Regions from separate parts of the Bradyrhizobium sp. JR3.5 genome, predicted to be linked through region 3. Evidence: predicted binding sites of a transcription regulator. Region 3 holds the regulator's gene; each other region holds the start of a gene.
What was found. Region 3 encodes PhoB, which activates phosphate uptake and scavenging genes when phosphate is short. Its sites were predicted from a motif close to TGTCATNNANCTGTCAT; they were not measured.
Positions count from the first base shown of each region.

Region 1: the regulator PhoB is predicted to act here: its motif matches at 6,222-6,238, upstream of ACVWW1_RS37165 (inorganic phosphate transporter).
Region 2: the regulator PhoB is predicted to act here: its motif matches at 1,234-1,250, upstream of ACVWW1_RS12995 (DUF47 domain-containing protein).

Region 1 is NZ_JBSRYV010000002.1:4,236,721-4,246,269, reverse strand. Features, by position in the region: gene ACVWW1_RS37205 (ATP-dependent DNA helicase) at 1-378, shown strand, start outside; gene msrA (peptide-methionine (S)-S-oxide reductase MsrA) at 699-1,415, shown strand; gene msrB (peptide-methionine (R)-S-oxide reductase MsrB) at 1,437-1,850, shown strand; gene ACVWW1_RS37190 (hypothetical protein) at 2,029-2,406, shown strand; gene ACVWW1_RS37185 (DUF3309 family protein) at 2,544-2,708, shown strand; gene ACVWW1_RS37180 (hypothetical protein) at 2,931-3,221, shown strand; gene ACVWW1_RS37175 (DUF4112 domain-containing protein) at 3,333-3,884, opposite strand; gene ACVWW1_RS37170 (Crp/Fnr family transcriptional regulator) at 4,094-4,354, opposite strand; gene ACVWW1_RS37165 (inorganic phosphate transporter) at 4,527-6,149, opposite strand; gene ACVWW1_RS37160 (DUF5413 family protein) at 6,433-6,867, opposite strand; gene ACVWW1_RS37155 (hypothetical protein) at 7,061-8,617, opposite strand; gene ACVWW1_RS37150 (adenylosuccinate synthase) at 8,653-9,549, opposite strand, start outside.
Region 2 is NZ_JBSRYV010000001.1:2,578,612-2,588,160, reverse strand. Features, by position in the region: gene ACVWW1_RS13005 (branched-chain amino acid ABC transporter permease) at 1-177, shown strand, start outside; gene ACVWW1_RS13000 (branched-chain amino acid ABC transporter permease) at 179-1,147, shown strand; gene ACVWW1_RS12995 (DUF47 domain-containing protein) at 1,290-1,934, shown strand; gene ACVWW1_RS12990 (inorganic phosphate transporter) at 1,949-2,953, shown strand; gene sugE (quaternary ammonium compound efflux SMR transporter SugE) at 3,012-3,326, opposite strand; gene ACVWW1_RS12980 (peptide chain release factor 3) at 3,481-5,100, shown strand; gene ACVWW1_RS12975 (hypothetical protein) at 5,334-5,945, shown strand; gene ACVWW1_RS12970 (NnrU family protein) at 6,072-6,656, shown strand; gene panB (3-methyl-2-oxobutanoate hydroxymethyltransferase) at 6,659-7,480, shown strand; gene ACVWW1_RS12960 (class I adenylate-forming enzyme family protein) at 7,491-9,086, shown strand; gene ACVWW1_RS12955 (tetratricopeptide repeat protein) at 9,244-9,549, shown strand, end outside.
Region 3 is NZ_JBSRYV010000002.1:3,730,377-3,739,925, reverse strand. Features, by position in the region: gene ACVWW1_RS34720 (hypothetical protein) at 60-554, shown strand; gene ACVWW1_RS34715 (signal transduction histidine kinase) at 582-953, shown strand; gene ACVWW1_RS34710 (hypothetical protein) at 975-1,205, shown strand; gene ACVWW1_RS34705 (Hsp33 family molecular chaperone) at 1,243-2,244, opposite strand; gene argF (ornithine carbamoyltransferase) at 2,459-3,385, opposite strand; partial or broken gene ACVWW1_RS34695 (acetylornithine transaminase) at 3,385-4,591, opposite strand; gene ACVWW1_RS34690 (GcrA family cell cycle regulator) at 5,078-5,590, shown strand; gene phoB (phosphate regulon transcriptional regulator PhoB) at 5,739-6,449, opposite strand; gene phoU (phosphate signaling complex protein PhoU) at 6,580-7,296, opposite strand; gene pstB (phosphate ABC transporter ATP-binding protein PstB) at 7,308-8,129, opposite strand; gene pstA (phosphate ABC transporter permease PstA) at 8,126-8,971, opposite strand; gene pstC (phosphate ABC transporter permease subunit PstC) at 8,976-9,549, opposite strand, start outside.

The sequences.
Region 1 (9,549 bases), 510 kb from region 3:
AAGCTGGTCTGCCTGCGCAACAACCGCAAGAAGGCGCTGTTCAACGGCGGGCTGTGGCGGGTCAAGGCGCGCGCGCAGTCGAAGTCCAAGATCATCACCATGCGCGTGATGCCGGATGAAGATTTCGGCCACAAGGTCACCAAGGTGTCGGTGCGCGGCGAATGCTTCGACGGCGGCATCGAGGGCATTCCGTGGGAGCAGCGCAAGCCCTATGACGAGTTCGACTACGGATACATACTGACCGTCCATAAGTCGCAGGGTTCGCAATGGGACGACGTCGTGCTGTTCGACGAGAGCTTTGCGTTCCAGGACTCGCGCGCGCGGTGGCTGTACACCGGCATCACGCGGGCCGCGAAGCGACTGAGCATCGTGGTGTGAAAGTCCCGCGCACTCTGCACTTCCTAGACCCGTCATCCTGAGGTGCGAGCGGAGCGAGCCTCGAAGGATGAATCGGCCACAGCCGGGCCGTGCATCCTTCGAGACGCCGCTCCGCGGCTCCTCAGGATGACGGGTGCATGGCACCTCCACGGCACCTACACGTCTGAATAACCAGCATTTCCCTCACGAAACCGTGTGGCCGGCGCCGTAACAAAACGCCCCCTCGCCCGTATTTTGAAGCGTCGGAGCAGCCCGGCCCGATTTGCCAATGCCGGCTCCCGCTCTAGACTGGCCCCCAATTGCGATCCCACGAGGAACCCATGCCCAAAAGCTCCCTCAGCCGCCTCTCGCTTTACGCCGCCGCGATCGGCGCGCTGGCCGTCACAGCTTTTGCCGTTGCGCCCTCGCTTGCCGCCGAGGACGCCGTGGTCATCCCGCCGCCGGCCGCGAGCGCGCCGGAAACCGGCATCAAGACCGCGGTGCTTGCCGGCGGCTGCTTCTGGGGCGTGCAGGGCGTGTTCCAGCACACCGCCGGCATCGTCAGCGCGGTGTCCGGCTACTCCGGCGGCAGCAAGGCGAATGCCGATTACGAGAAGGTCTCGACCGGCACCACCGGCCACGCCGAATCCGTCGAAATCAAGTACGACCCGCAGAAGATCTCCTACGGCAAGATCCTGCAGATCTTCTTCTCCGTCGTGCACGACCCGACCCAGCTGAACCGCCAGGGGCCCGACTCCGGCACGCAGTATCGCTCGGCGATCTTCACGACCAGCGACGAGCAGAAGAAGGTGGCGGACGCCTATATCGCCCAGCTCAACGCGGCCAAGGTCTACAAGAAGCCGATCGTCACCAAGGTCGGCGCGCTGGAGGCGTTCTATCCGGCGGAGGGCTACCACCAGGACTATCTGACGCTGCACCCGAACCAACCCTATATTGCGTATAACGACATCCCGAAGGTCGAGAACCTGAAGAAGATCTTCGCGGAGAACTACATCGAGAAGCCGACGCTGGTGAGCAGCACCAAGGTCACCAACTGAGCATCTCGCAAAGGAGGTTGAATGTCCGATACCAAAACCGACGGCAAGGTCCGCAAGAGCGAGGCCGAATGGCGCAAGGAATTGACGCCGATGCAGTACGCCGTGCTGCGGGAGAAGGCGACCGAGCGGCCCTTCACCGGCGAATATGAGCATGATCCCCGCAAGGGCACCTTTGTCTGCGCCGGCTGCGGGCAGCCGCTGTTCGAGTCCGACCAGAAGTTCGATTCCGGCTGCGGCTGGCCGAGCTTCTCCAAGCCCGCGGCTGAGAGCCATGTCGACGAGGAGCGCGATGTGAGCCACGGCATGGTCCGCACCGAGGTGCTGTGCTCGAAATGCGACGGCCATCTCGGCCATGTCTTCAACGACGGCCCCGGCCCCACCGGCCTGCGCTACTGCATCAACTCGGCGGCGCTGAAGCTGAACGAGAAGAAGTAACAGCGGCCACTCCGCGATGGATTGCCAGGTCAAGCCCGGCAATGACGATGGCGGGTCCGGCAAATATCCCGGCCTCACGTCGAACAATTTCTCCGCCCCGCGCGACCAAGAACCGGTCGCGCGGGGTTTTGTTTTGGCGCGGCCGTCCGTCCGCGCGCGTAAACACAAGGAAATTTTGATGTCGCCAATTCCAGCAAAGCTTTTGTTTGGTCTCGGTCTTGCCAGCTTCGTCATCGGGAGCGCGGTGCGCATGCCGGCGCTCGCCGCCGACAAGATCTCGCTGTTCAAGGTCATCACCTCCAAGGACGAAATCGTCATCGGCCTGACGGATGCCGATCTCGCGCAGGTCGAGGGCCAGAATGCCGGCGGCATCGCCAAGATGCTGGTCGCCAAGGGCTCGATCAGCGTCTGGCAATACGCCGTGCACAAATCCGCTTCCGGCGAGCTCGAACAGGCGCCGCTGCACAAGATCGGCTTGATCGCCAGCGACTCGCTGCGGGTCGAGCCCTATCCGACGCCCCTGAAGGTGCTCCCGATCGACGAAAGCAAGAAATAGCCGCCCCGGCGCCCAACAACATCCTCGTGATCGGCCGGCGGCCTTAACGACTCGCGCCCCGGAATGTGCTTTGCTCCGAATTCGCGGGGCCGTAGGCGTCTCGCCGTGCGGCTGCCGCCTGTTCTGAGGAGGGCGCCATGTCGCTTGGACTGATCCTCATCATCCTCCTGCTGATTATCATGCTGGGCGGCTATAGCGGCCGCATCCGCGGCTACGGCTATGGTCTCGGCCACTCCGGAATGGGCCTTTTCGGGGTGATTTTGATCGTGGTCGCGATCCTGGCCTGGCTCGACAAGATTTAATGGCTATAAGCCATTGAAATAAATGGAGTTATTTTGATTGACCGCGTGCCATGCGCGGATTCAGCATGTGCCCTGCCGGGGGCGCTTCTGGGGTCGCATTTTTGTCAAAGAGGCCTATATTGGGGATCGAAATGACATGTACGGCGCGCCGCCGATTATAGGCCGCCGTCCCCCAAAATCCCTTTCGCCGCTCTATGCCAAGAACACAAGAGGTCGTCGACCATGCGTCCCCTGCGTCCGTTCAACTATAACACGTCCGCTGAACTGTTCCCCGCCGCGATCCGCAAGAAGAAGCGAGCCGGCTTCGCCTATCGCCGTTTCGGCACTGCCGCCGAAGCCGTGCGCTTTGCGATGGAAGAGCTGCCGGCGGACTCGCTGAACGGCGCCTATCTCCAGGTCGAGGAAGCCCGTTTCGACCAGAACGGCATCCGTTCGCTGTATGAGAGCGAAGGCTTCCCGCTGCCGCGCCGTCCGCGCCCCGAGCCGGCCCAGACCGACGCCGACGCCGCATAGACCTTCTACTCGTCGCTAACGAAAAGCCCTCGGACCGATCCGGGGGCTTTTGTTTTTGAGGGCTTTTTTTGGCGCATAATCTGACGGAAAACCGCTGCACACTTTTCCGGATTATGCGCGTCTCGGCTGCTTGTCGAGCCAGCGCCGCAGCATCCGCACATTGCGGATATTGGCGCGGAACATGACGTCGAAGGCATCGCCCGCCACCGGCACCATGCCGACCACGCCGTCGACCGCGACATTGGCAAGCATCCGCGCGGTGATGTGCCAGGGCGCACCCAGCAGGCGGGCCTCACGCACCAGCCACAGCGAGATCGCGGTGGTGATGAGATCGCCGATCACCGGGATCAGGCCGATCAACCCGTCGATGCCGTAGCGGACATTGGTGCCCGGCACGACGAAGGCGACGTCGAGCAGCTTTGCGATCATCTCCAGCCGTGCGAGCCGCTCCTCGCGCGTCAGATTGCCGAACGGGTTGGCGGTGGAGTTGCGGAAGTCGAAGCTGAAGCTTTCCTGAAAACCTTGGAACTGCGGATGCAGCGGGCCATCGCCGAGCTCGCGCCCGTCCTGATCGATGACCTTGCCGCGCGCCTGCGCCCCGCCGAACGGCGGCCGCGATCGCGTGGCGTGGGGGGAGAAAATGTCGTCCTCGGGCATGGCCATCAGATGGTAACGCCGGCAGGTGGTTCAAGTTGCGTCACATTACCACTGTGTCACGTTCAAGGCCGATCAAGCGTCGTCACGTGCCGCGCGCCGCCGACGGCGTCAAGCCGAAGCGACGGCAGACGGGAATGTCCGCCGTTTTGCCTGCAACGATCAGCGAGAGGTTTTCGCGCGAAGCGTGAATTGGCGAGATGCTCTGTTCGCCTCGCCTAATAGACGCCCTTGTTCATCGTTCTGAGCCGCTGGGCCAGCGTCCTCATCACCTTCAGGGCAAAATGCGGCGTCTGGCTGACGAGGAAGAGAAACTGCTTTTCCGAGACCGGGACGAGCTCGACATCCGTGACCGCCGTGGCGGTCGCGCTTCTTGGCTCGTTGTCGATCAATGCCATTTCGCCAAAGATCGTGTCAGGCGCCAGGTCAGCCATGGTCTTGTTACCGACCTGAATGCGCACATAGCCGCTCTTGATCACGAACAGCTCGTTGGCTTGCTCACCTTCGCGAAAGATGAGAGCCGCCGGCCCGGACCAGGCGCGTTTCGATATCGTTGCCCGTCAGAAGGCTGAAGCTTGCATCTGCCACTCGAAATTCCTTTCCCCGAATCCGGATGCAGATCTCCTGCATCCGGTTGTCTTGCTGCTCCGGCTAAAACAAATGCGCGAAAACAAGGTAGAGCAGGCCCGAGATCAGCATCGCCACCGGCAGGGTCAGAACCCAGGCCATGGCGATGTTGCGGATCGTCGACCATTGCAGGCCGGACCCGTTCGCGGTCATGGTGCCGGCGATACCGGATGACAGCACATGCGTCGTCGACACCGGCAGGCCGTATCCGTCGGCGGCGGCGATGGTCGCGGCCGCCGTGATCTCGGCGCAGGCGCCCTGCGCATAGGTCAGATGGGTCTTGCCGATCTTTTCACCGACCGTCACGACAATCCGCTTCCAGCCGACCATCGTGCCGAGACCGAGCGCGATGGCGACCGCAATCTTCACCCAGGACGGGATGAATTTGGTCGCGGCATCCAGCGAGCCCTTGTAGCGATTGAGCGTCGCGACATCGGCATCGTTCAGCCCGCTCTCGCCGCTCTTCATGAGCGAGCGCAGCGCCTCCGATACCAGATACATGTCGTTGCGCGTGTTGCCGACGGTCTCGGCCGGGAATTTCGCAAGCGAACCGTACTGAACGACCTGGTCGCGGATTTCGCCGACGAGAACGGCGAGTGACGGATAGGTATCGTCGGTGAGTTGCCGAAGGGCGATGTAGTTCGTCACCGCCGGACGCGGATTGCCCGTCGCCTTGCGATCGGCTCCCCTATCCTCGATCACCTTGCTCGCCGCCGCCGAATTCGCGGTGAATGCCGCGATCTGGCTCGCAGGCATCGCGCGGTTGAGTGCGTAAGCGGTTGGGACCACGCCGATCAAAATGAGCATGATGAGACCCATGCCCTTTTGACCGTCGTTCGATCCGTGGAAAAAGCTGACCAGGGTGCAGGTCAGGATCAGGATGCCGCGGATCCACCATGGCGGCGGCTGATCGCCGTTCGGCTCGCCGAACAGCGCCGGCGTTGCGCGCAACAGCGCGGTTTTCAGCCCGTAGAGCAGGATGGCAGCGAGCGCAAATCCGAACAGCGGCGACAACAGCAGCGCCTTGCCGGTGTTGACGGCCTGCGACCAATCCACGCCGGAGGTCCCCTCCCGTCCGTGCATCAGGGCATTCGCGATACCGACGCCCATGATCGATCCGATCAGGGTGTGCGAGCTCGATGCAGGCAAACCAAAATACCAGGTACCCACGTTCCAGATGATGGCGGCGATCAGGAGCGCAAACACCATGGCGAACCCGGCGCTGCTGCCGACCTGAAGGATCAACTCGACCGGCAACAGCGAGACGATGCCGAAAGCAACGGCGCCACTGGAGAGCAGGACACCGATCAGATTGAAGAGGCCCGACCAGACAACGGCAATGTGGGCCGGCATCGAACGGGCGTAGATCACGGTGGCGACGGCGTTCGCCGTGTCGTGAAAGCCGTTGACGAATTCGAAGCCGAGCGAGATCAACAGCGCCACGAACAGCAGCAGGAACGCGAGATAGGATGTCTTGCCGGGGCCCGTCGCGCCAACATCCGCGTAGATGCTGTAGGCCACGAACAGCAGCGCGGCGCCGACCACGCCGAGATAGATGATGCCGGTGAGAGGATGAAAGCCTTTCTCGAGATCGGGCCCGCCGCTACGCGCAGGCTCGATCGAACCAGGTAACGCTACATCGCTCATGGATCGCCCTCACAGCCGCGGGAGGACAAAAGCGGCCATGTGACATTTGGACTACGCTGACATGACGTCCATATGACAGTTCCATGAAAGGCAATGCGGCTGGCTTGCGGCCGCGCTTAATCCATTGACGAGATTGCCATAATAGCGCGACCCCGCCGCTCGCCGTGCATTAGACACGACTTCCCGTCGGGCTGCGATGCGCTCGTTGCGCCGACCGGTCAGAGATCGCCGATCACGTCAAAGCTGACGACATCTGCTTTTCCCGAGGCAATGAGTACATGCCCTAATGTTGGGATGCCGGCGTCGCAGGCACGTGCTGCTCTTCGGCATATTTGTGCGCCAGCCAGGACGTGATCACGCCTGGGATGAAGCCGACCAGCCCGTAGAGGATGAACTGCACGGCGCCGCTTTCGGAGCCGTGCGAGGCGTAGGTCAGCGCCGCGCCGACGAACGCCACCGCGCCGACGATCAGCATCCGTACAAGCGGCGTGATCCGCCGCATATGCATCAGGATGTCGTCGACCGCGCCGAACATCAGCGACGGCACGATGCCGAACAGATAATTGTACTGCAGCGACTTCACGAACACGACGAGCAGCTTCGCCACTTCGCCGCCATTGGTCTCGGTCCAGTAGCCGGACTGATAGGTGGTCATGAGCAGCAGCAGGAAGCCGCCGATGAACGGCCCGATGGCTGCGAAGATCAGATAGCGTTTCATGGCGTGCCCCTGCCCGACATCAGGCGAGTGTAACGCAGTCACGCGACGGTTCTAGGGAAAATCGAAAGCGCCCGGTAATGTTCCGGGATCATCGCCTCGATGCGCTGCAACAGCCGGACTTCGCTGCGATACGGAATCGCCCGGACACAGCCGGGCGATGAGATCGTGAGTACCGAGGTGAGCGCTGAAGCTGTTACTCACCCCACGCCGCGAACGCGTCGTTGAAGGCGCGCTCGCCGGGGGCGCCCTTTTCGATCGCGATGATGGCGCGGCGCTGGTTGGTGTAGACCAGCGGCACGTCGAACCAGGAGCGCTCCTTCAACAACTGCAGATTGCGCGAGCGGTCGGCGTCGACGTTGGAGAGGCCGACCAGGAAGAAGCCGTCGGTGACCTTGACCGCGAGCCCGGCCAGCGGCGTGCCGCGCGCCTGCTCGTTGGACTTCATCAGGATGCCAGGCACGTTGCCGACGCCGCCATTGGCGAAGTCCTGCGGCAGGACGAAGGTCAATTCCGCGGTGTGGCTCGCCGGCAGCGATGAATCGGTGTTGCGGCGGAACGACATCGTCATCTTGAACTTGCGATCGGGGATGTCGATGTCGGCGCGCACGGCGATATCGGGCTTCTGGTTGCCCGAGCCCTTGACCTGCTCGGTGCGCCAGACCACCGAACCGACATATTGCTTGCCCTTCGGATCCGACGGGTCCTCGTCATAGAGCACCACGCGCTGCGCCACCGGAGCGACCGGCTCGCCCGACGACGACGGCTGGCCGACGCGGTCGGTGATCTTCTTGCTCGAAGGCGTCGCCGCGGCATCCTTCGGCGCCTCGACGGGGGCGGAGGATTTGAACAGGCTGCTGACGAAGGCGGTCGCCTGCTGCCGCAGCAGGATGCCGGTGCCGGCCAGGATCAGCAGGATGCCGATCACGATCGCGGTCTTGAACGGGAACATCGAACCGACACGCGGCCGCTTCGGCCCGCGCTCGGCATTGCTGACCCGCGCGCGCGGCGGCGGCGCCTGGGGCGGCTGCGGGGCGTAGCGCTCCGCCTCCTCGATCGACTCCTCGTAGGAGTACGGCGCCTCGGGATCGCCGCCGCGGTTTTCGAGGCTCGGCTCGAGCCGGTCGAATTCCGGCGAGGGCGACGGCACATTGGCGTAGGTCTTGCGCGCGTTGCGGCTGGCTTGCGCGGCGGCCCGGCCGAGATCGTCGGCGTCGGCAGTGATGTCGCGGAAGCCGCGCACACCGGGGGCTGCCGGCGGCGTCGGGCCTTCGGGGCCACGGCGCGGCGCAGCCGGCGCCTGGGTATCGGTGCCGGCTGCAACCTGCGGGTTCTGCGGCCGTGGTGGGGCCGGCGGCGGCGCGTCGGGGCGCAAATTGCGCGGGCGGGGTTCGGCCGGCGGCCGCGGGCGCGCGGCATTGTCGGCGGAATTGGCCTCGGGCGGCCTTGTATTTGCCTCCGGCGGTCTTGGATTGGCACGGCGCAGCGGGTCGCTGCTGCGGGCCGCCCCGCCACCGGGGCGCGAGGCCTCGCGGGCGCGCTGCGCGGCCTCGGACTCGACCTTGCGCACCGCCTCTTCCAGCGACAGCCGTTCGCGGGTGATCTCGGATTCGGAGAGCGGCGGCTGCACGCCGCGGAGTTGCTGGATCAACGCCGTCCGCGCCCGCGCATACAGCGCACGGCGGGCTTCGCCGGGGGCGTTGGGGTCCAGTCCGGCGATGGCACGGGCGATCAGCGGGTAGTAGTCAGCCATGTCCACACAATTGGTGGGATATAGGTAATATCCCGTTAAGCCTCGAACGGATTCTGTACCAGAATAGTATCTTCACGTTCCGGGCTGGTGGAAAGCAGGGTGACCGGGCACCCCACCAGCTCCTCGACCCGGCGGACATATTTGATGGCCTGGGCCGGCAGGTCCGCCCAGGACCGCGCATTGGCGGTCGGCTGCTTCCAGCCCTCGATGATCTCATAGATCGGCTCGATGCGGGCCTGCGCGCCCTCGCCCGCCGGCAGATGGTCGATTTCCTTGCCGTCGAGCTTGTAGCCGATGCAGACCTTGATGCTGTCGAACCCGTCGAGAATATCGAGCTTGGTCAGCGCCAGCCCGGCAATTCCGCAGGTGCGGACGGTCTGCCGCACCAGCATCGCATCGAACCAGCCGACCCGGCGCTTGCGCCCGGTGTTGACGCCAAATTCCTTGCCGCGGCGGCCGATTTCCTCGCCGATCTCGTCGTTCAGCTCGGTCGGGAACGGACCCTGGCCGACCCGGGTGGTGTAGGCCTTGCAGATGCCGAGCACATAGCCGACCGCGCCCGGACCCATGCCGGTGCCGGTCGCGGCCTGCGCCGCCACCGTGTTGGACGACGTCACATAGGGATAGGTGCCGTGGTCGACGTCGAGCAGCGCGCCCTGCGCGCCCTCGAACAGGATGCGCTTGCCCTCGCGGCGCTTGATATCCAGCAGCCGCCACACCGTCTCGGCATAGGGCAGCAGCTTCGGCGCGAACGCCGTCAGTTCGGCGAGAATCCCCTTGCCGTCGATCTCCTCCAGATTGTTGCCGCGGCGCAGTGCATTGTGGTGCGCCAGCAGGCGTTCGATCTTGTGCGGCAGGGTATCGAGATCGGCGAGATCCATCAGGCGGATGGCGCGGCGGCCGACCTTATCCTCATAGGCCGGGCCGATGCC
Region 2 (9,549 bases), on a different contig from region 3:
GTCGTGATCGGCGGCATGGGTTCGATCATGGGCTCGATCATCACCGGCTTCGCGCTCGGCGTGATCGAGGGACTGACCAAGTATTTTTATCCCGAGGCCTCCAACACCGTGGTGTTTGTCCTGATGGTGGTGGTGTTGCTGGTGAAGCCAACGGGACTGACGGGACGGGCGGCCTGATATGTCAGCATTGACCGACGATACACTTCCGATGACGCCGCGCGCGATGCGCGACGAGATGATCGTGTTCGCCGTGATGGCGGCGCTGCTCGCAGTGGTGCCGTTCACGGGGATCTATCCCTTCTTCGTGATGCAGGCGCTATGCTTTGCGCTGCTCGCCTGCGCCTTCAACCTGTTGATCGGCTATGGCGGCCTGCTGTCGTTCGGCCACGCCATGTTCCTCGGCACCGCCGGCTACGTTTCGGCGCATGCGCTGAAGGTGTGGGGGTTGCCGCCGGAGCTCGGCATCGTGGCCGGTACCGCCGCGGCGGCCTTGCTCGGCCTCGTCACCGGCTTCATCTCGATCCGCCGCCAGGGCATCTATTTCTCGATGATCACGCTGGCGCTCTCGCAGCTGCTCTATTTCATCTATCTGCAGGCGCCGTTCACCCATGGTGAAGACGGCATCCAGGGCATCCCGCAGGGACACCTGTTCGGGATCTTCGACCTGTCGAAGCCGACGGTGCTCTACTACGTCGTGCTGGTCGGATTCCTCGCCGGCTTCCTGCTGATCTACCGCACCATCAACTCGCCGTTCGGCGAGGTGCTGAAGTCGATCCGCGAGAACGAGCCGCGCGCGATCTCGCTCGGCTACAAGACCGACCAGTACAAGATGCTGGCCTACATCCTGTCGGGCACGCTGGCGGGCTTTGCCGGCTCGCTGAAGGTGTTCGTGGCGCAGAACGCCTCGCTCACCGACGTGCACTGGTCGATGTCCGGCGAAATCGTGCTGATGACGCTGGTCGGCGGTCTCGGCACCATCTTCGGCCCGGTGGTCGGCGCGTTCGTGATCATCGCCATGCAGCAATATCTCGCCGGTTTCGGCCAGTGGGTGACGGTGATCCAGGGCGTGATCTTCGTGGCCTGCGTGCTGCTGTTCCGGCGCGGCCTGGTCGGCGAGTTGGCCCACCTGCTGCGGCGGTCGCTGTAGGGCAGGGCAAGCGATCATCCGACGACTTAGCGGTGGACGACCGCCGGTTCGGGCGGTCGGTCGGGGTATTTCCGCGCCTTATGTCTATGACAGTTCTGTGACAGTCGCTAAAAGGGCTGTCCCGGAACGATGGAACTGAGACATGCTGCGCTGGTTTCGCGCCTTTCTGCCCAAGGAAGAGCGATTTTTCGACCTGTTCGCCCGCCACGCCCAGACCTCTGTGCAGTGCTCGCTGGCGCTGCAGGACATGCTGAAGGGCGGCGAGGAGACCCCCGTCTTCTGCCAGCGCGTCAACCAGTTCGAGAACGATGCCGATAGCGTTACCCGCGAGGTCCTGACCGCGGTTCGCCGTACCTTCATCACCCCGTTCGACCGCGGCGACATCAAGAACCTGATCACCGCGATGGATGATGCGGTCGACCAGATGCAGTCGACCGCAAAGGCGGTGATGCTGTTCGAGGTGCGGGAGTTCGAGCCCCCGATGCGCGAGATCGGCACCCTGATCGTCGAATCCGCCAATCTGGTCGTTCGCGCGCTGCCTCTGTTGCAGGCGATCGGCCAGAACGTCTCGATGCTGACCCAAATCACCGAGGAGCTGACCAAGCTCGAGGGCCGGGTCGACGATCTCCATGATATCGGGCTCAAGGAATTGTTCCTGAAGCACCGCAACGCCAACGCGATGGACTTCATCGTCGGCGCGGAAATCTACGATCACCTCGAGAAGGTGGCCGACCGATTCGACGACGTCGCCAACGAGATCAACTCGATCGTGATTGAACAGGTTTAGGGCAGGGACATCACGTGGACGCCACGCTGGGTCTTCCAGTCCTGACCATCCTGATCGCGGTCGCGCTGCTGTTCGATTTCCTGAACGGCCTGCACGATGCCGCGAACTCGATCGCGACCATCGTCTCGACCCGCGTGCTGCGGCCGCAATATGCGGTGTTCTGGGCGGCGTTCTTCAACTTCGTCGCCTTCGCGGTGTTCGGCCTGCACGTCGCCAACACGATCGGCACCGGGATCATCGAGCCTTCGGTGGTGGACGCGACCGTGATCTTCGCCGCGCTGGTCGGCGCGATCGCCTGGAATGTGATCACCTGGGCGCTCGGCATTCCCTCGTCGAGCTCGCACGCGCTGATCGGCGGCCTGGTCGGCGCCGGCATGGCCAAGGCAGGCATCTCGGCGGCGGTGTGGAGCGGGCTCACCAAGACCTTGCTCGCCATCGTGCTGTCGCCGCTGGTCGGCTTCCTGCTGGCGCTGGTGCTGGTTGCGATCGTGTCCTGGCTCTCGGTGCGCTCGACGCCGTTCGCGGTCGATCGCGCCTTCCGCATCCTGCAGTTCGCCTCGGCGTCGCTCTATTCGCTCGGCCATGGCGGCAATGACGCGCAGAAGACCATGGGCATCATCGCCGTGCTGCTCTACTCGCAGGGCCATCTCGGCGACAAGTTCGAGATTCCGTTCTGGGTCGTGCTGGCCTGCCAGAGCGCGATGGCGCTGGGCACCCTGATGGGCGGCTGGCGCATCGTCCGCACCATGGGGCTGCGGATCACCAAGCTGACGCCGATGCAGGGCTTCTGCGCCGAGACCGGCGGCGCCGCGACCCTGTTCATCGCGACCTATCTCGGGGTGCCGGTATCGACCACCCACACCATCACCGGCGCCATCGTCGGCGTCGGCGCCGCGCGCCGGCTGTCCGCCGTGCGCTGGAACGTGGCAAGCTCGATCGTCTACGCCTGGGTGATCACGATCCCGGCCTCGGCGGCGGTCGCAGCCGCGACCTATTGGGCGGTGCAGGTTCTGAAGTAGCGTTTTCGAGCGAAGTGGAAGCCGGTTCGCGTCAAGAAAACGCGTCCAAAACAAGCAATCAACCGACCAGCTTCAGCCCGACGATGCCGGACACGATCAGCCCGATGCTGGCAAGCCGCATCGCGGTCGCGGGTTCGCCGAGCAGGATGATGCCGAGCGCCGCGGTGCCGACCGCGCCGATCCCGGTCCAGATCGCATAGGCGGTTCCAATCGGCAGCGTCTTCAGCGCGATACCGAGCAGGATTACGCTGCCGGCCATCGCCGCGAGCGTCAGGACCGACGGCATCAGCCGGGAGAAGCCCTCGGTGTATTTCAGCCCGATCGCCCAGCCGATCTCGAGCAGGCCTGCGGTGAACAGAATGGCCCAAGCCATACGAGCCCTCCGGATAAGGCAGGGTCGTCCCCGCGGATGGTATGGTGAGGAGAAGGTCGTCCTTCTCGTGCCTATATGTGGGTGGTGCGGCCGTTCCGCATTGCGACAAAACGCCCTTGATTGCGCCCGTTTTCCCTGCCAAACGCTGCCCGCCATGTCTGATACCGCTGTTTCAACCGAATCGCCGTCCCGCTCGCCGCTTTCAGAGGAAGTGGCGCGACGGCGCACCTTTGCGATCATCTCGCACCCGGACGCCGGCAAGACCACGCTGACGGAAAAGCTGCTGCTGTTCGGCGGCGCCATCAACCTCGCGGGCCAGGTCAAGGCCAAGGGCGAGCGCCGCCACACGCGCTCGGACTGGATGAAGATCGAGCGCGAGCGCGGCATCTCGGTGGTCACCTCGGTGATGACCTTCGAGTTCAACGACCTCGTGTTCAACCTGCTGGATACGCCGGGCCACGAGGACTTTTCGGAAGACACCTATCGCACGCTGACCGCGGTCGATTCCGCGGTCATGGTGATCGACGCCGCCAAGGGCATCGAGGCGCGCACCCGAAAGCTGTTCGAGGTGTGTCGCCTGCGCGACATCCCGATCATCACCTTCATCAACAAGATGGACCGCGAGAGCCGCGACACGTTCGAGCTTCTGGACGAGATCGAGAAGACGCTGGCGCTCGACACCACGCCGATGACCTGGCCGGTCGGCCGCGGCCGCGACTTCCTCGGCACCTATGACGTCGTTAATGGCGGCGTCCGGCTGCTCGAGGGCGGCGGCGCCAAGACCGGCGCCACCGAGCAGATCGACATCGCCGATCTCGGCAAGCGCAATCCCAATCTCGACGTCGCCGAGGTCAGGGATGAGCTGGCGCTGGCCTCGGAAGCCTGCAAGCCGTTCGAGCTTGCGGCATTCCGCGAGGGGCATCTGACGCCGGTCTATTTCGGCAGCGCGCTGCGCAATTTCGGTGTCGGCGATTTGCTGGAGGGGCTCGGCAAGTTCGCGCCGGCGCCGCGGGCGCAGGATTCCGATCTGCGCAAGGTCGAGGCGGCGGAGCCGCGCATGAGCGCGTTCGTGTTCAAGATCCAGGCCAACATGGATCCGAACCACCGCGACCGCATCGCGTTCGCGCGGCTGTGCTCCGGCAAGCTCGTCCGCGGCATGAAGGCCAAGCTGGTGCGCACCGGCAAGAACATGAGTCTGTCGAGCCCGCAATTCTTCTTCGCCCAGGACCGCTCGGTGGCGGATGAAGCCTTCGCCGGCGACGTCGTCGGCATTCCGAACCACGGCACCTTGCGGATCGGCGACACCCTGACCGAGGGCGAGGATCTGACCTTCGTCGGCGTGCCGAGCTTCGCGCCGGAAATCGTCCGCCGCGTTCGGCTGACCGATGCGATGAAGGCGAAGAAGCTGAAGGAAGCCTTGCAGCAGATGTCGGAGGAGGGCGTCGTGCAGGTGTTCCGTCCGCGTGACGGTGCGCCGGCGCTGGTCGGCGTGGTCGGTCCGCTGCAGCTCGACGTGCTGAAGGCGCGGCTCGATGCCGAATATTCTCTGCCGGTCGAGTTCGAGGTCAGCGAATTCTCGCTGGCGCGCTGGATCTCGTCCGACGACCGCAAGAAGTTAGAGGCCTTCGTTGCCGCCAACAGTTCCGGCATCGCCGACGACGTCGACGGCGATCCCGTGTTCATGGCCAAGAACGAGTTCTATCTCGGCTACACCCGCGAGCGCGCCGAGGGCATCACCTTCTCCAACGTCAAGGACGTGAAGAAGAAGGCGTAGCGCCGAATACGATAGCGCCACATACTCAGTGTCGTCCCCCGGCTCGACCGGGGGACCCAGTACGCCGTGGCTTATCCGTTCGATCACTGCCGTCTCTGGAATACCGGATCGCCCGGTCGCGCCGGGCGATGACAATTGTGGTTACGGCGCGCGCAAGGAATTGAACGCGGCCCCGCTTGATGCGGTCCGGCCGCGGTACCATTTTCCCCGGAGCGCAATCCGGGTCCGTCTGCATGCTCCGACGCGTCGTCATCTGCCTCGCTTTTGCCGTGCTGGCCGTTGTGCTCGCGAACGCTGCTTCTGCGCAGCAGCGGCAGCAGACCAATCCGGCGCCGTTCGCACACACGCCTTGCAGTGTGCTCGACGAAGGGCCTTGCATCCCGTCCTATTGCAGCGTGTTCAATCACGGGCCGTGCTTTCCCGAGATGGATTATCCGTACGGCGAAAATCTCCAGCTCACGATCCTGACGGTGCCGCCCGAGGACCAGGCCGCGAAATACCGCAAACCGGATCATGATCTCAATACCATCGGCGATCTGTTCGCCGCGCTGCGTTCCTGCTGGGCGCCGCCGCCGGCGGACGATGCGCGCAAGGGCATGCAGATGTCGGTGCGCTTCAGCTTCAAGCGGACCGGGGAGATGATCGGCACGCCGCGGCTGACGTTCGCGACGCGGGGCATCCCGGCGGATACCCGCACGACCTACCTCAACGCGATCAATGCCTCGCTCGGCGCCTGCCTGCCGCTGAAATTCACCGGCGGGCTCGGCGGCGCGCTGGCCGGCCGCCCGATCATGATCCGCTATGTCGATAATCGCGAGCTGGCCAAGCCGGCCGGCAATCCGTAATGGCACGTCATTCCGGGGCGATGCGGAGCATCGAACCCGGAATGACGGCATGCGTGGCGTGACGCATTGCGTCCCGCCCGGCGAAGATGTTACGCGAAGGCAGCAATCAATCAGGGGAGGAACATCGTGGGACTGCTCGTCATGATCCTGGGTCTCGTGCTGTTCCTCGGCGTCCATGTGCTGACCAGCCTGCGCGACCTGCGCGCCGGCATCGTGAATGCGATGGGCGAGGGGGCCTACAAGGGCGTCTATTCGCTGGTGTCGTTCGCCGGCCTCGCGCTGATCATCTGGGGCTTCGGCCATTACCGCGCGACCGGCTGGATCGACGTCTGGACGCCGCCGACCGCGTTCAAGCACATCACGGTGGCGCTGATGCTGCCGGCCGTGATCCTGGTGGTGGCCGCCTATATTCGCGGCCGCATCTACACCACGCTGAAGCATCCGATGCTGGCGGGCGTGAAGCTGTGGGCGTTCGCGCATCTGCTCGCCAATGGCGATCTCGGCTCGATCATCCTGTTCGGCTCGTTTCTCGGCTGGGCGGTCTATGACCGCATCTCACTGAAGCGCCGCGCGGATGCCGGCGGGCCGCCGATCCCGGTAGGCGGCCCGACCAATGACCTGATCGCGATCGCGGTCGGTGTCATCGTCTATCTGGCGCTGGCGTTTGCGTTCCATCCGGTCGTGATCGGCGTGCCTGTCATGGGAGCCTGACTATGTCCGTTCAATCCGCTATCAAGCGCAAGACCGCGCCCGATCTCCGCGCCCGCAAGAATGGCGAGCCGATCGTGATGCTGACATCGTACCACGCGCATACCGCAGCGCTGGTCGACCGGCACTGCGACGCCATCCTGGTCGGCGATTCCCTCGGCAACGTGATGCATGGCTTCGAGACCACGGTGCCGGTCACCCTCGACATGATGATCCTGCAGGGCCGCGCGGTGATGCGCGGTTCGCAAGCTGCGCTGGTCGTGGTCGACATGCCGTTCGGCTCCTATGAGGGCTCCAAGGAGCAGGCGTTTCAATCCGCGGTGCGGATCATGAAGGAGACGCTGTGCGGCGCGGTCAAGCTCGAGGGCGGCGCGCGGATGGCGGAGACGGTGGCGTTCCTGTCCGAGCGCGGCATTCCCGTGATGGGCCATATCGGCCTGACGCCGCAATCGATCAACACGCTCGGCTCGTTCCGCGCGCAGGGCCGCGAGGAGGAGACCTGGGCGCCGATCGAGAACGACGCCAAGGCGATCGCGGAAGCGGGCGCCTTCTCGATCGTGGTCGAGGCGGTCGCCGAGCCGCTGGCGCGCAAGATCACGCAATCGATCACTGTTCCCACCATCGGCATCGGCGCCAGTGCTGCCTGTGACGGCCAGGTGCTGGTGCTGGAGGACATGCTCGGCCTGTCGCCGCGCGCGCCGAAATTCGTGCGCCGCTACGGCAACCTCGGCCCGATGATCGAGGAGGCGATCGCGGGCTATGCGCGCGACGTGAAGAGCCGCGCCTTCCCGGGCCCGGAGCACGTCTACGGCATGAAGAAGAGCTGACGAGGCGCGCATGGACTGGTCGCAACACGCACTTCCGCTGATGCGGCTCGAGCCGCGCTTCGGCGACCGCGTCGTGCCGGCGTTTGCCGAGCGGCCGGCCAGCCTTTGGGCGATGATCGCAGACGCCGTCGCGCAGAACGGCGACGGCGAGGCGCTGGTCTGCGGCGAGAGGCGCCTGAGCTGGCGCGAGGTCGCCGAGCAATCCGCGAAGGTCGCAGCCGGCTTTGCAAAGCTTGGCCTCGCGCCGGGCGACCGGGTCGGGATCCTGCTCGGCAACCGCATCGAGTTCGTGCTGACGATGTTCGCCGCCGCCCATGCCGGCCTCGTCACGGTCCTGCTCTCGACGCGCCAGCAGAAGCCCGAGATCGCCTACGTGCTGAACGATTGCGGCGCGAAGCTTTTGGTCCACGAAGCCGCGCTTGCCGACCGCATCCCCGACCCTGCCGATATTCCCGGCCTCGCGCATCGCATCTCGGTCAGCGACGACAGCGCGTCGCAATTCGCCGGCCTGCGCGACAATGCGCCAGCGCAAGCGCCGGCGGAGGTGAGGGAAGAGGACACCGCGATGATCCTCTACACCTCGGGCACCACGGGCCGGCCGAAGGGCGCGATGCTCGCCCATTGCAACATCATCCACTCGTCGATGGTGTTCGCGTCCTGCCTGAAGCTGACCAAGGCCGATCGCTCGATCGCCGCGGTGCCGCTCGCGCATGTCACCGGCGCGGTCGCCAACGTCACCACCATGGCGCGCTCTGCCGGCGCGCTGATCATCATGCCGGAGTTCAAGGCGTCGGAATATCTGAAGGTCGCGGCGCGCGAGCGCGTCAGCTACACGGTGATGGTGCCGGCGATGTACAATCTCTGCCTGATGCAGCCGGATTTCGACAGCTACGATCTGTCGAGCTGGCGCATCGGCGGGTTCGGCGGCGCGCCGATGCCGGTTGCGACCATCGAAAAGCTCGACGCCAAGATTCCCGGGCTCAAGCTCGCGAATTGCTACGGCGCGACCGAGACCACGTCGCCCTCGACCTTGATGCCGGGCGAACTGACCGCGGCGCATATCGACAGCGTCGGCCTGCCGTGCCCCGGTGCCGAGATCATCGTGATGGGCCCCGATGGCCGCGAGGTGTCGCGCGGCGAGATCGGCGAGCTCTGGATCCGCAGCGCTTCCGTCATCAAGGGCTACTGGAACAATCCGAAGGCGACCGCCGAAAGCTTCACGGCCGGCTTCTGGCATTCCGGCGATCTCGGCTCGGTCGATGCTGACAACTTCGTCCGCGTGTTCGACCGCCAGAAGGACATGATCAACCGCGGCGGCCTGAAGATCTATTCCGCGGAGGTCGAGTCCGTGCTTTCAGGCCATCCGGCCGTGGTCGAGAGCGCGATCATCGCAAAGCCGTGCCCGGTGCTCGGCGAGCGTGTCCACGCCGTGATCGTGACCCGCACCGACGTGAGTGCCGAGAGCCTGCGCACCTGGTGCGCCGAACGTCTCTCCGACTACAAAGTGCCGGAGACGATGGTGCTGACATCGGACCCGCTGCCGCGCAACGCCAACGGCAAGGTGATCAAGCGCCAGCTGCGGGAAAGCATCTCGACAGGGGCATAGGCCGGCGTAGGACAAACTTCCCCGGTTAACGCTTTGATCCGCCTCGCTTTGCCTTGCCTCCGCCACACCGTTAGGGTAACGCCGCCGCGATGTGGGGATCGGGTAGGGGCTGCGCTCCGCCCAGATTCGCGGTCCCGAGGGGATGGGATAGCCTTAAGTGTCTGAATTATTTGACGAAGTCGACGAGGAAGTCCGTCGCGATCAGCTCAAGAAGCTGTGGGACAAGTACTCGCTTTTCATCATCGCGCTGGCGATCCTGGTGGTCGCGGGCGTCGGTGGCTGGCGTGGCTACCAATATCTCGAGGGCAAGAAGGCCGCCGAGGCCGGTGCGGCGTTCGACCGCGCCGTTGAGCTGTCGGACCAGAACAAGCACGCCGAGGCCGAGGCCGCGTTTGCCGACCTGATCACCAAGGCGCCGTCCGGCTACCGCAATCTGGCGCGGCTGCGCATGGCCGCCGAGGTC
Region 3 (9,549 bases):
CCTCGTCAGCCATCGAGATTGGTCGGAATGCGCGGAGACCTCCAAGGAAAGGGACCGCCATGTTCAAATCTCAGCAGTACCGCACCAAGGCAGCCGCATACGGCGAACTGATCAAGCGTTCGAGCAGTCAGGGCGAAAGCCGCAAGTTTCAAGAGCAGCAAGACCGCCTCGCTTCGCTCGCGGATAACGAGCAAGGATTGGCGGACAATTTCGACAACGCAATAAACGTCGCGGAGCAGGACCGCTCTCGCGGCGCCGCCCTTGCCGCCGAAGAGGAGTACGTTCTGCGGTGCCTCGGCGCGGCCATCATCATGCAATGGAACGTGCTGCCGAAGGCGCTGCAGCGGGAAATCTTCGACACCGCCGGATCGGTCGGAAAACTGTTGGAGACGTCGGCGCTCCGCGGGCAGATCGCGCGCTTCCTGCACAAGCACAAGGATGATGCCGGTCGCGACAAGGTTCTGGAGGCGCGTCAGGACGCGAGATCGGGCGCTGCGGCTTTGTCGCGATGGGACAATGAAGGAGGTGCAGTCCCCGATGGACCGCCGATGTGAGCCAACCACGACAACAGGAGATTCACCATGTCACTTACCCAATTTGACGTCGATGACGGACAGCACAGCATGGACGGGCTGCGACTTTTCGCCCGTGATGGAAATGAACGGGTCGAGGCATTCATCGGCCGCAAGGTGATGGACGTCTGGGCCGAGTCTGTCGAGCATCGCGGCGGACATCAAAGCCTGTTCCGCGATCAATACAACGCACTCGGCAGGCTGAACCTGGCGGCGATCGAGCGGATCGTCAGTGCGAAATACCAACGCGGTGCTGCGTTCAACCGCCAGCATCCCTATGTCGAGGTACTGTTCTCGGATATCACCGACAGCGGGGAGACCTTGAATCTGAGCGGGCTCGTGCGCGAGACCCTGCCGCCCGCGTTTCACCGGCTGAGTTGAGATCGATCCAGGAGGATTCCCATGACGAAGAAAACCCTGCACTCCATTGAAGAAACAGAGCCGAAGAAGCCACTGCGCGCCGACCGGCCTCCCACCGAAGGCTTCGTGATCATTGTCGACAAACACTTCAAGTCGGAGTTCGACACCGCCGAGGCTGCTGAAGCGTCTGGCCGACAACTGAAGGCGTCGTATCCGATGCTTCAGATCGAAATCTATGACGCCGCCGGCAAGACCCGCACCTTGCTGAGCTGACAGGCCTGGTTGCCGGGTCTCGTGGTCGGTTTTCCGCCTACTCGACGCCGGCTTCCTGCGGCGTGAATTCGTAGACCGACGAGCAGAACTCGCAAGTCACGACCACCTTGCCGTCCTTGACCATCTCGGCGCGATCGTTCGGCGCAAAGCTCTTCAGCATCGACGACACCGCATCGCGCGAGCAGGAACACTGCGCGCGCAGCGTTTGCGGGTTGAAGACGCGCACGCCGCGTTCGTGGAACAGGCGGTACAGCAGCCGCTCGCCGGAGAGATCGGGATCGATCAGCTCGACATCCTCGACGGTGGAGATCAGCGACTGCCCCTCGACCCAGGCGTCGTCATCCGGCACGCTGTGCGTGGCCGTGCCTTCCGGCGCATCGCCGGGATGCAGATCGGCCTGCTTGGCGCGTTCGGGGGCCTTGGGCAGGAATTGCAGCAGGATGCCGCCGGCGCGCCAGTGCAGCTTGCCGCCTTCGCCGCCGCGCATCTCCTCGCCGACCGCGAGCCGCACCCGCGTCGGAATCTGCTCCGAGCGCAGGAAATATTCGTGGGCCGCCTCTTCCAGGCCGCCGCCGTCGAGCGCGACCAGGCCCTGGTAGCGGCTGGTGTTCGCGCCCTGATCGATCGTCATTGCAAGGTGGCCCTTGCCGAGCAGCTCACCCGAGCTCTGCCCGTCCTTGAGGCGCGCCACATCGTAGCGCGCATAGGCACGCAGCCGGTCGGGCGCCTGGAAATCGACGATCAGGAGCGAGACCGGACCGTCGGTCCGAGTCTGCAGGATGAAGCGGCCCTCGAACTTGACGGAGGAGCCGAGCAGCGTGGTGAGCACGATGGCCTCACCGAGCAGCTTGCCGACCGCGGGCGGATAATCGTGCTTGTGCAGGATCTCGTCGAGCGCGGGGCCGAGCCGGGTCAGCCGGCCGCGCAAGTCCAGCGCACCGACCTCGAAGGCCAGCACAGCATCGTCAACAGGAACCGCCGAGGGCGCGCGAATGGGCGTCTCGGCCTGAATTTTGATGTCGGGGGATTGTGAAACCATGGCGCTCTATCTGGGGTCTCGGACCATGAAATAAAGGGGTTCAGCATACCGGGAATCGACGTCGTCCCTGCGAAAGCAAGGACCCATAACCACAGGATTTTGTCGCGGCACAAGGCGTCTGCCCATGTGCCTTTTTCGCAGGCCGCGGCGTATGGGTCCCTGCTCCAGTGCGCAATTGCGCACAAGGCAGGGACGACGGCATTGATGTCGTCGACTACGCGACCGTGTCGAAACACCAGGCCAGAATGCCCTTCTGCGCATGCAGGCGGTTTTCCGCCTCGTCGAACACCACGGATTGCGGGCCGTCGATCACCTCGTCGGTGACCTCCTCGCCGCGATGCGCGGGCAGGCAGTGCATGAACAGCGCGTCCGGCTTGGCGAGCGACATCAGCTTGGCATTGACCTGATAGGGCTTCAGCACGTTGTGGCGGTGCTCGCCCTCCTTGTCGCCCATCGACACCCAGGTGTCGGTGACGACGCAGTCGGCGCCGCGCACGGCGGCTTCCGGATCGGTGCCGAGCATGATCGGCGCGCCGGTGGCCTTGATCCAGTCCCGCATCGGCTTCTTCGGCGAGAGCTCGGGCGGGGTGGCAATGTTGAGATTGAACTTGAACCGCTCCGCAGCGTGCGCCCAGGAGGCCAGCACGTTGTTGTCGTCGCCGGTCCAGGCCACCGTCTTGCCCTCGATCGAGCCGCGGTTTTCCTCATAGGTCATGAGGTCGGCCATCACCTGGCAGGGATGCGAACGCCGGGTCAGGCCGTTGATGACGGGCACGGTGGCGTGGGCGGCGAGCTCGAGCAGCGCGTCATGGTTGAGGATGCGGATCATGATCGCATCGACATAACGCGACAGCACGCGCGCGGTGTCGGCGATGGTCTCGCCGCGGCCGAGCTGCATCTCGGCGCCGGTCAGCATGATGGATTCACCGCCGAGCTGGCGCATGCCGACGTCGAACGACACCCTTGTGCGGGTCGACGGGCGCTCGAAGATCATCGCCAGCGTCTTGCCTTCGAGCGGCTTCCTGCCCTTCTCATGCGCCTTCAGCTTCGCCTTCATGGCGGCTCCGGCTTCGAGCATGTTGCGCAGCTCGGCGAGCGGCAGCTCGTTGATGTCGAGGAAGTGACGGACCGGCTTGCTCATTATCCAGCCGCCTTCTTCGGCTGCGGCGCCGATAGCACAGAGCAGGCGCGCTCGAGCGCTGTGATCGACTGGTCGATCTCGGCCTCGGTCACGATCAGGGGCGCCAGGAACCGCACCACATTGTCGCCGGCGCCGACGGTGAGCAGCTTCTCGTTGCGCAGCGCGGCGATCAGATCGCCCGACGGCACCACCGCCTTGACTCCGATCAACAGGCCCTCACCGCGCACCTCCGACAGCACGCCGGGATAGCGGTCGACCACGGAAGCGAGCTTCTGCTTGAGCAGCAGCGACATCTTCTGCACGTGCTCGAAGAAGCCGGGCTTGAGCATGACGTCGAGCACCGCATTGGCGGCGGCGACCGCGAGCGGATTGCCGCCGAAAGTCGAGCCGTGCGAGCCCGGCGCCATGCCGGCCGCAGCCTGCGCGGTCGCCAGCACCGCGCCGATCGGGAACCCGCCGCCGAGCGCCTTCGCCAGCGACATCACGTCCGGCGTGACGCCGGTGCGCTTGTAGGCGAACAGCTCGCCGGTGCGGCCCATGCCGGTCTGCACCTCGTCGAAGGCGAGCAGCAGGCCATGCTCGTCGCACAGCGCGCGCAGTGCTTTGAAGAACGCCTGCGGCGCCGAGCGCACGCCGCCCTCGCCCTGCACCGGCTCGATCAGGATGCCGGCGGTGTGCGGGCCGATCGCCTTCTTCACCGCCTCGATGTCGCCGTGCGGCACCTGGTCGAACCCGTCCATCGGCGGGCCAAAGCCTTCGAGATATTTCGCCGAGCCGGTCGCAGCCAGCGTGCCCAGCGTGCGGCCATGGAAGGCGCCCTCGAAGGTGATGATGCGGTAGCGCTCCGGATGGCCCTTGGAGAAGTGGTGGTGGCGGACCAGCTTGATCACGCCCTCCATCGCTTCGGCGCCGGAATTGCAGAAGAACACGAAGTCGGCAAAGCTCTGCTGGCACAGCCGCGCGGCGAGCACCTCGCCATCCGGGCTCTTGAACAGGTTCGACATGTGCCAGAGCTTGGTCGCCTGCTCCTGCAGCGCCTTGACCAGATGCGGATGCGCATGCCCGAGCGCGTTCACCGCGACACCCGAGGTGAAATCGAGATAGCGGTCGCCGTTGGTTGCGATCAGCCAGGCGCCCTCGCGCGCGCTCGAAGCCGAGATCGACCCGGGCGAAGACGGGGAGCAGATGCGACGAGGCGTTGGTCATGGCGTTCACTGCCGGTTTGAAGCCGTCAATTGCCGCGCGCCTTGACGCCAACACAGCAACCGCCAGCTTCGGAAAACAAAACGGCCGCCTTTGCGGGCGGCACGTACGGGTCATTCTATGCGGCGGCCGGTAAGTGTCAATCGTCAGGAGCCGGCCTTCCTGCAATACGAAACCAGCGCAATCCGGAGCATTCCGGTGCGGTGGAAAAGCCTCATAGCAATGCTTAACTTTGTGGGAACATGTGGACGCACGGCCGCGGACTCTTGCGCCAGAGTCACGCCATATTGTAGCGTTTGGCCTGTCGGGTACGACATCTCGTGCGGCAGTACTGGACCCTCTAAGTAGCCTTCGTGTCTCGCGTAAACGTTCGGGCGCAACACCGTGCCCGGCGAGGGCTAAGGGATTCTGGCCGAAGGGATATTTGTCCAGATTGGCTCGCAGCGCCGCTCCGATGAGTGGCCGGCGCCATGCGAAAGGAAGAATGTGATGACTGTATTGACATGGTCCGACGATCGCGTCGAGCAGCTGAAGAAGCTCTGGGAATCCGGCCTCTCGGCCAGCCAGATCGCGGCGGAACTTGGCAATGTGACGCGAAACGCCGTGATCGGCAAAGTGCATCGGCTCGGCCTCTCCGGCCGCGCCAAGGCCCCCTCCACGGCCGCGCCGCGGCAGCGCAAGGCCCGCCCCGCCCAGCACATGATGCGGGTGGCGCGCCCGGTCTCGCGCGGCAACACCGCGCTTGCGCACGCCTTCGAGGTCGAGATGGAGCCCGATCCGATCTCCTTCGACAACGTGGTGCCGATGAGCCAGCGGCTGTCGCTGCTCCAGCTCAACGAGGCCACCTGCCACTGGCCGGTCGGCGATCCCTCGAGCCCGGAATTCTTCTTCTGCGGCGGCAAGGCGCTCGCCGGCCTGCCCTATTGCGCGCATCACTCGCGCGTTGCCTACCAGCCCGCCAACGATCGCCGCCGGCCGTCGGCGAAGCCACAGATCAAGTAGCACTCGGGAAACTGCCTGGACTGCAAAAACAAATCCCCGCGAAAGCGGGGATTTTTTTGTGTGATCGTCGCGCGGAAGTATCCACCAGCGTCGTCCCGGCGAAAGCCGGGACAACGCCGTGTTGTGGCTTGAGGTTGCCGTGCAAGCCTTACGGCTGCGGCTCGGCCTTGGCAAACCGGTCGTCGAGCGCATAACCGGCGCCGCGCACGGTGCGGATCGGATCCTGCTCGCGGCCCGGATTGAGCAGCTTGCGCAGGCGGCCGATATGCACGTCGACGGTACGCTCATCGATATAGATGTCGCGGCCCCAGACGCTGTCGAGCAGCTGTTCGCGGCTGAACACGCGGCCGGGATGTTCGAGGAAGAATTCGAGCAGCCGATACTCGGTCGGACCGAGATCGATCGGACGTCCCGAGCGCGCCACGCGGCGCTTCTCGCGATCGAGCTCGATGTCGCCATAGGTCAGCACGGTCGCAAGCCGCTCCGGGCTCGCGCGGCGCAGCAGGCCCTTCACCCGTGCCAGCAGTTCCGGCACCGAGAACGGCTTGACGATGTAGTCGTCGGCGCCGGTCGCAAGCCCGCGCACGCGCTCGCTCTCCTCGCCGCGCGCGGTCAGCATGATGATCGGAAGCTGCTTGGTCTCGGGACGCGCCCGCAGGCGGCGGCACAGCTCGATGCCGGACAGGCCCGGCAGCATCCAGTCCAGTACCACGAGGTCGGGAACGCGCTCCTTCAGGCGGGTGTCGGCATCGTCGCCGCGCCCGACCGTTTCGACATCGTAGCCTTCCGCATCGAGGTTGTAGCGCAACAGTGTCGTCAGCGCTTCCTCGTCTTCGACTACCAGAATGCGTGCGCTCATCGGCTTAAATTCTCTCTCTGTGGTGATCCGTTGCCCAGACGCAAACCGAAACGCTTACTTTCCTGGGCATAATCCCCGCGGAAACGACTTGTCGTGAAGACAATCCGGCTCCGCGCTCGCGGATCATGTCCTAGGTACCCGGCACAGTGGTGGCAAAGTTGGTCATGTCGCCCTTCGGGCGCTTGTCGGTGATCTGCTGTCCCTCGATCATGTAGAACACGGTCTCGGCGATATTGGTGGCGTGATCGCCGATCCGCTCGATGTTCTTGGCGCAGAACATCAGATGGATGCAGAACGAGATGTTGCGCGGATCCTCCATCATGTAGGTCAGCAGCTCGCGGAACAGCGAGGTGCAGATCGCATCGACCTCCTCGTCGCCCTTCCAGACGTTCATCGCCGCCGGCAGGTCGTGCGCGGCATAGGCGTCGAGCACCGACTTGACCTGAGACAGCACGAGGTCGGTCATGTGCTCCAGGCCGCGGATCAGCTTCAGCGGCTGGAAATCGCTTTCCAGCGCCGCGACGCGCTTGCCCATGTTCTTGGCGAGGTCGCCGATCCGTTCGAGGTCGGTGGCCACGCGCATCGCGCTGACGATTTCGCGCAGGTCGATCGCCATCGGCTGGCGGCGGGCGATCGTCAGCACCGCGCGCTCTTCGATGACGCGCTGCAGATTGTCGATCTCGATGTCGGCGGCGACCACGCGCTTGCCGAGCGCGACGTCGCGACGGATCAGCGCGTCGACCGACTCGGTGATCATCCGCTCGACGAGGCCGCCCATCTCGGCGACCAGGCGGGTCAACTCCTGCAGGTCGCTGTCGAATGCCTTGGCGGTATGTTCAGAAGCCATCTTGTATCTCCTCAGCCGAACCGGCCGGTGATGTAATCCTGAGTCCGTCGATCGCTCGGCGAGGTGAAGATCTTGTTGGTGTCGTCGAACTCGATCAGCTCGCCGAGATACATGAAGGCGGTCTTGTCGGAGACGCGCGCCGCCTGCTGCATGTTGTGGGTGACGATCGCGATCGTGTAGTCCTCGGAGAGCTCCTGGATCAGCTCCTCGACCTTGGCGGTCGAGATCGGATCGAGCGCCGAGCACGGCTCGTCGAACAGGATCACCTCGGGCCGCACCGCCACGGTGCGCGCGATGCACAAGCGCTGCTGCTGGCCGCCGGAAAGCGACAGGCCGGAAGCGTTCAGCTTGTCCTTGACCTCGTTCCACAGCGCGCCGCCGCGCAGCGCCTTCTCGACCCGGTCGTCCATCTCGGACTTCGAGATCTTCTCGTAGAGGCGGATGCCGAAGGCGATGTTCTCGTAGATCGTCATCGGGAACGGCGTCGGCTTCTGGAACACCATGCCGACCCGCGCGCGCAGCAGATTGAGGTCGAGCTTGGGATCGAGAATGTTGGTCTGGTCCAGCATCAGCTGACCGGTGGCGCGCTGGCCGGGATAGAGGTCGTACATCCGGTTGAAGATCCGCAGCAGGGTCGACTTGCCGCAGCCGGACGGTCCGATGAACGCGGTGACGCGGTTGGTACCCAGCGTCAGGTTGATGTTCTTCAGCGCGTGGTGCTCGCCGTAATAGAAGTTAAGGTTGCGCACCGTGACTTTCGGCGGCGCTTCCGGCAGCGGCGTATGCGGTGCAACGTGGCTCGGGTTACTGGTTGAAACGGAGAGCTCGGTCATTTTGCGGCCCTTTCGGCACCAAGGATACGCGCGCCGATATTCAGCGCGAGCACGGTGAATGTGATCAGCAGTGCGCCGCTCCACGCCAGCTCTTTCCAGTAGGCGTAGGGGCTCTGCACGAAGTTGTTGATGGTCACCGGCAGGTTGGCCATCGTCTTGGTCAAGTCCCAGCTGAAAAACTGGTTCGACAGCGCGGTGAACAGCAGCGGCGCGGTCTCGCCGGCGACACGGGCGGTCGCCAGCAGCACGCCGGTGATCAAGCCGCTACGCGCAGCACGATAAGCGATCCGCTTGATCACCAGCGAGCGCGGCAGGCCGAGCGCGGAAGCCGCCTCGCGCAGCGGATTGGGCACCAGCAGCAGCATGTCCTCGGTGGTGCGCAGCACGACCGGGATCACGATCACGGCGAGCGCGAGACTGCCTGCGATCGCCGAGAAGCCGCGCATCGGCACCACCACCGCGCCATAGATGAACAGGCCGATGATGATCGAGGGTGCGCTGAGCAGGATGTCGTTGATGAAGCGGATCACCGAGGTGAGCTTGTCGTGCTTGCCGTACTCGGCGAGGTAGGTGCCGGCGAACAGGCCGAGCGGCGCGCCGATGCCGACGCCGATCACCGTCATGATGACCGAGCCGACGATGGCGTTGAGCAGGCCGCCTTCGGTCGAGCCCGGTGGCGGCGTGTTCTGGGTGAACAGCTGCATGCTGAGGCCGGCAAGGCCGTTATAGACCAGCGTGAACAGGATCAGCGCCAGCCAGGTGACGCCGAACAGCGCCGCGCCGACACAGAGTGCGCGAATGACGATGTCGCTGCGGCGGCGGGATTTGTAGATCGGGTTCATGGCCCTATTTCCCCGCTTTCGTTTCAAGCCGCATCAGCATCAGCCGGGCGCCGGCGAGCACGAAGAAGGTCAGCACGAACAGCAAGAGGCCAAGCAGGATCAGGCCGGACTGGTGCAGGCCGTCGCTCTCGGCGAATTCCGAGGCGATCGCCGCCGAGATCGTGGTGCCCGGCGCGAAGATTGACGACGAGATGCGGAACGAGTTGCCGATGATGAAGGTCACCGCCATCGTCTCGCCGAGCGCGCGGCCGAGCGCCAGCATGATGCCGCCGATCACGCCGACCCGGGTGTAGGGGATCACGACGCTGCGGACGACTTCCCAGGTGGTGCAGCCCATGCCGTAGGCGGCCTCTTTCAGCACCGGCGGCACGGTCTTGAACACGTCGACCGAGATCGCGGTGATGAAGGGCAGCACCATGATCGCGAGGATCAGCGCGGCGTTGAACAGGCTGAGATAGGACGGCGGGCCTCCGAACACCGCACCCAGCACCGGAACGCCCTCGAAGATCCTGATCATGAAGGGCTGGAACGTGTTGGCCAGGAACGGGCCCAGCACGAAGAAGCCCCACATGCCGTAG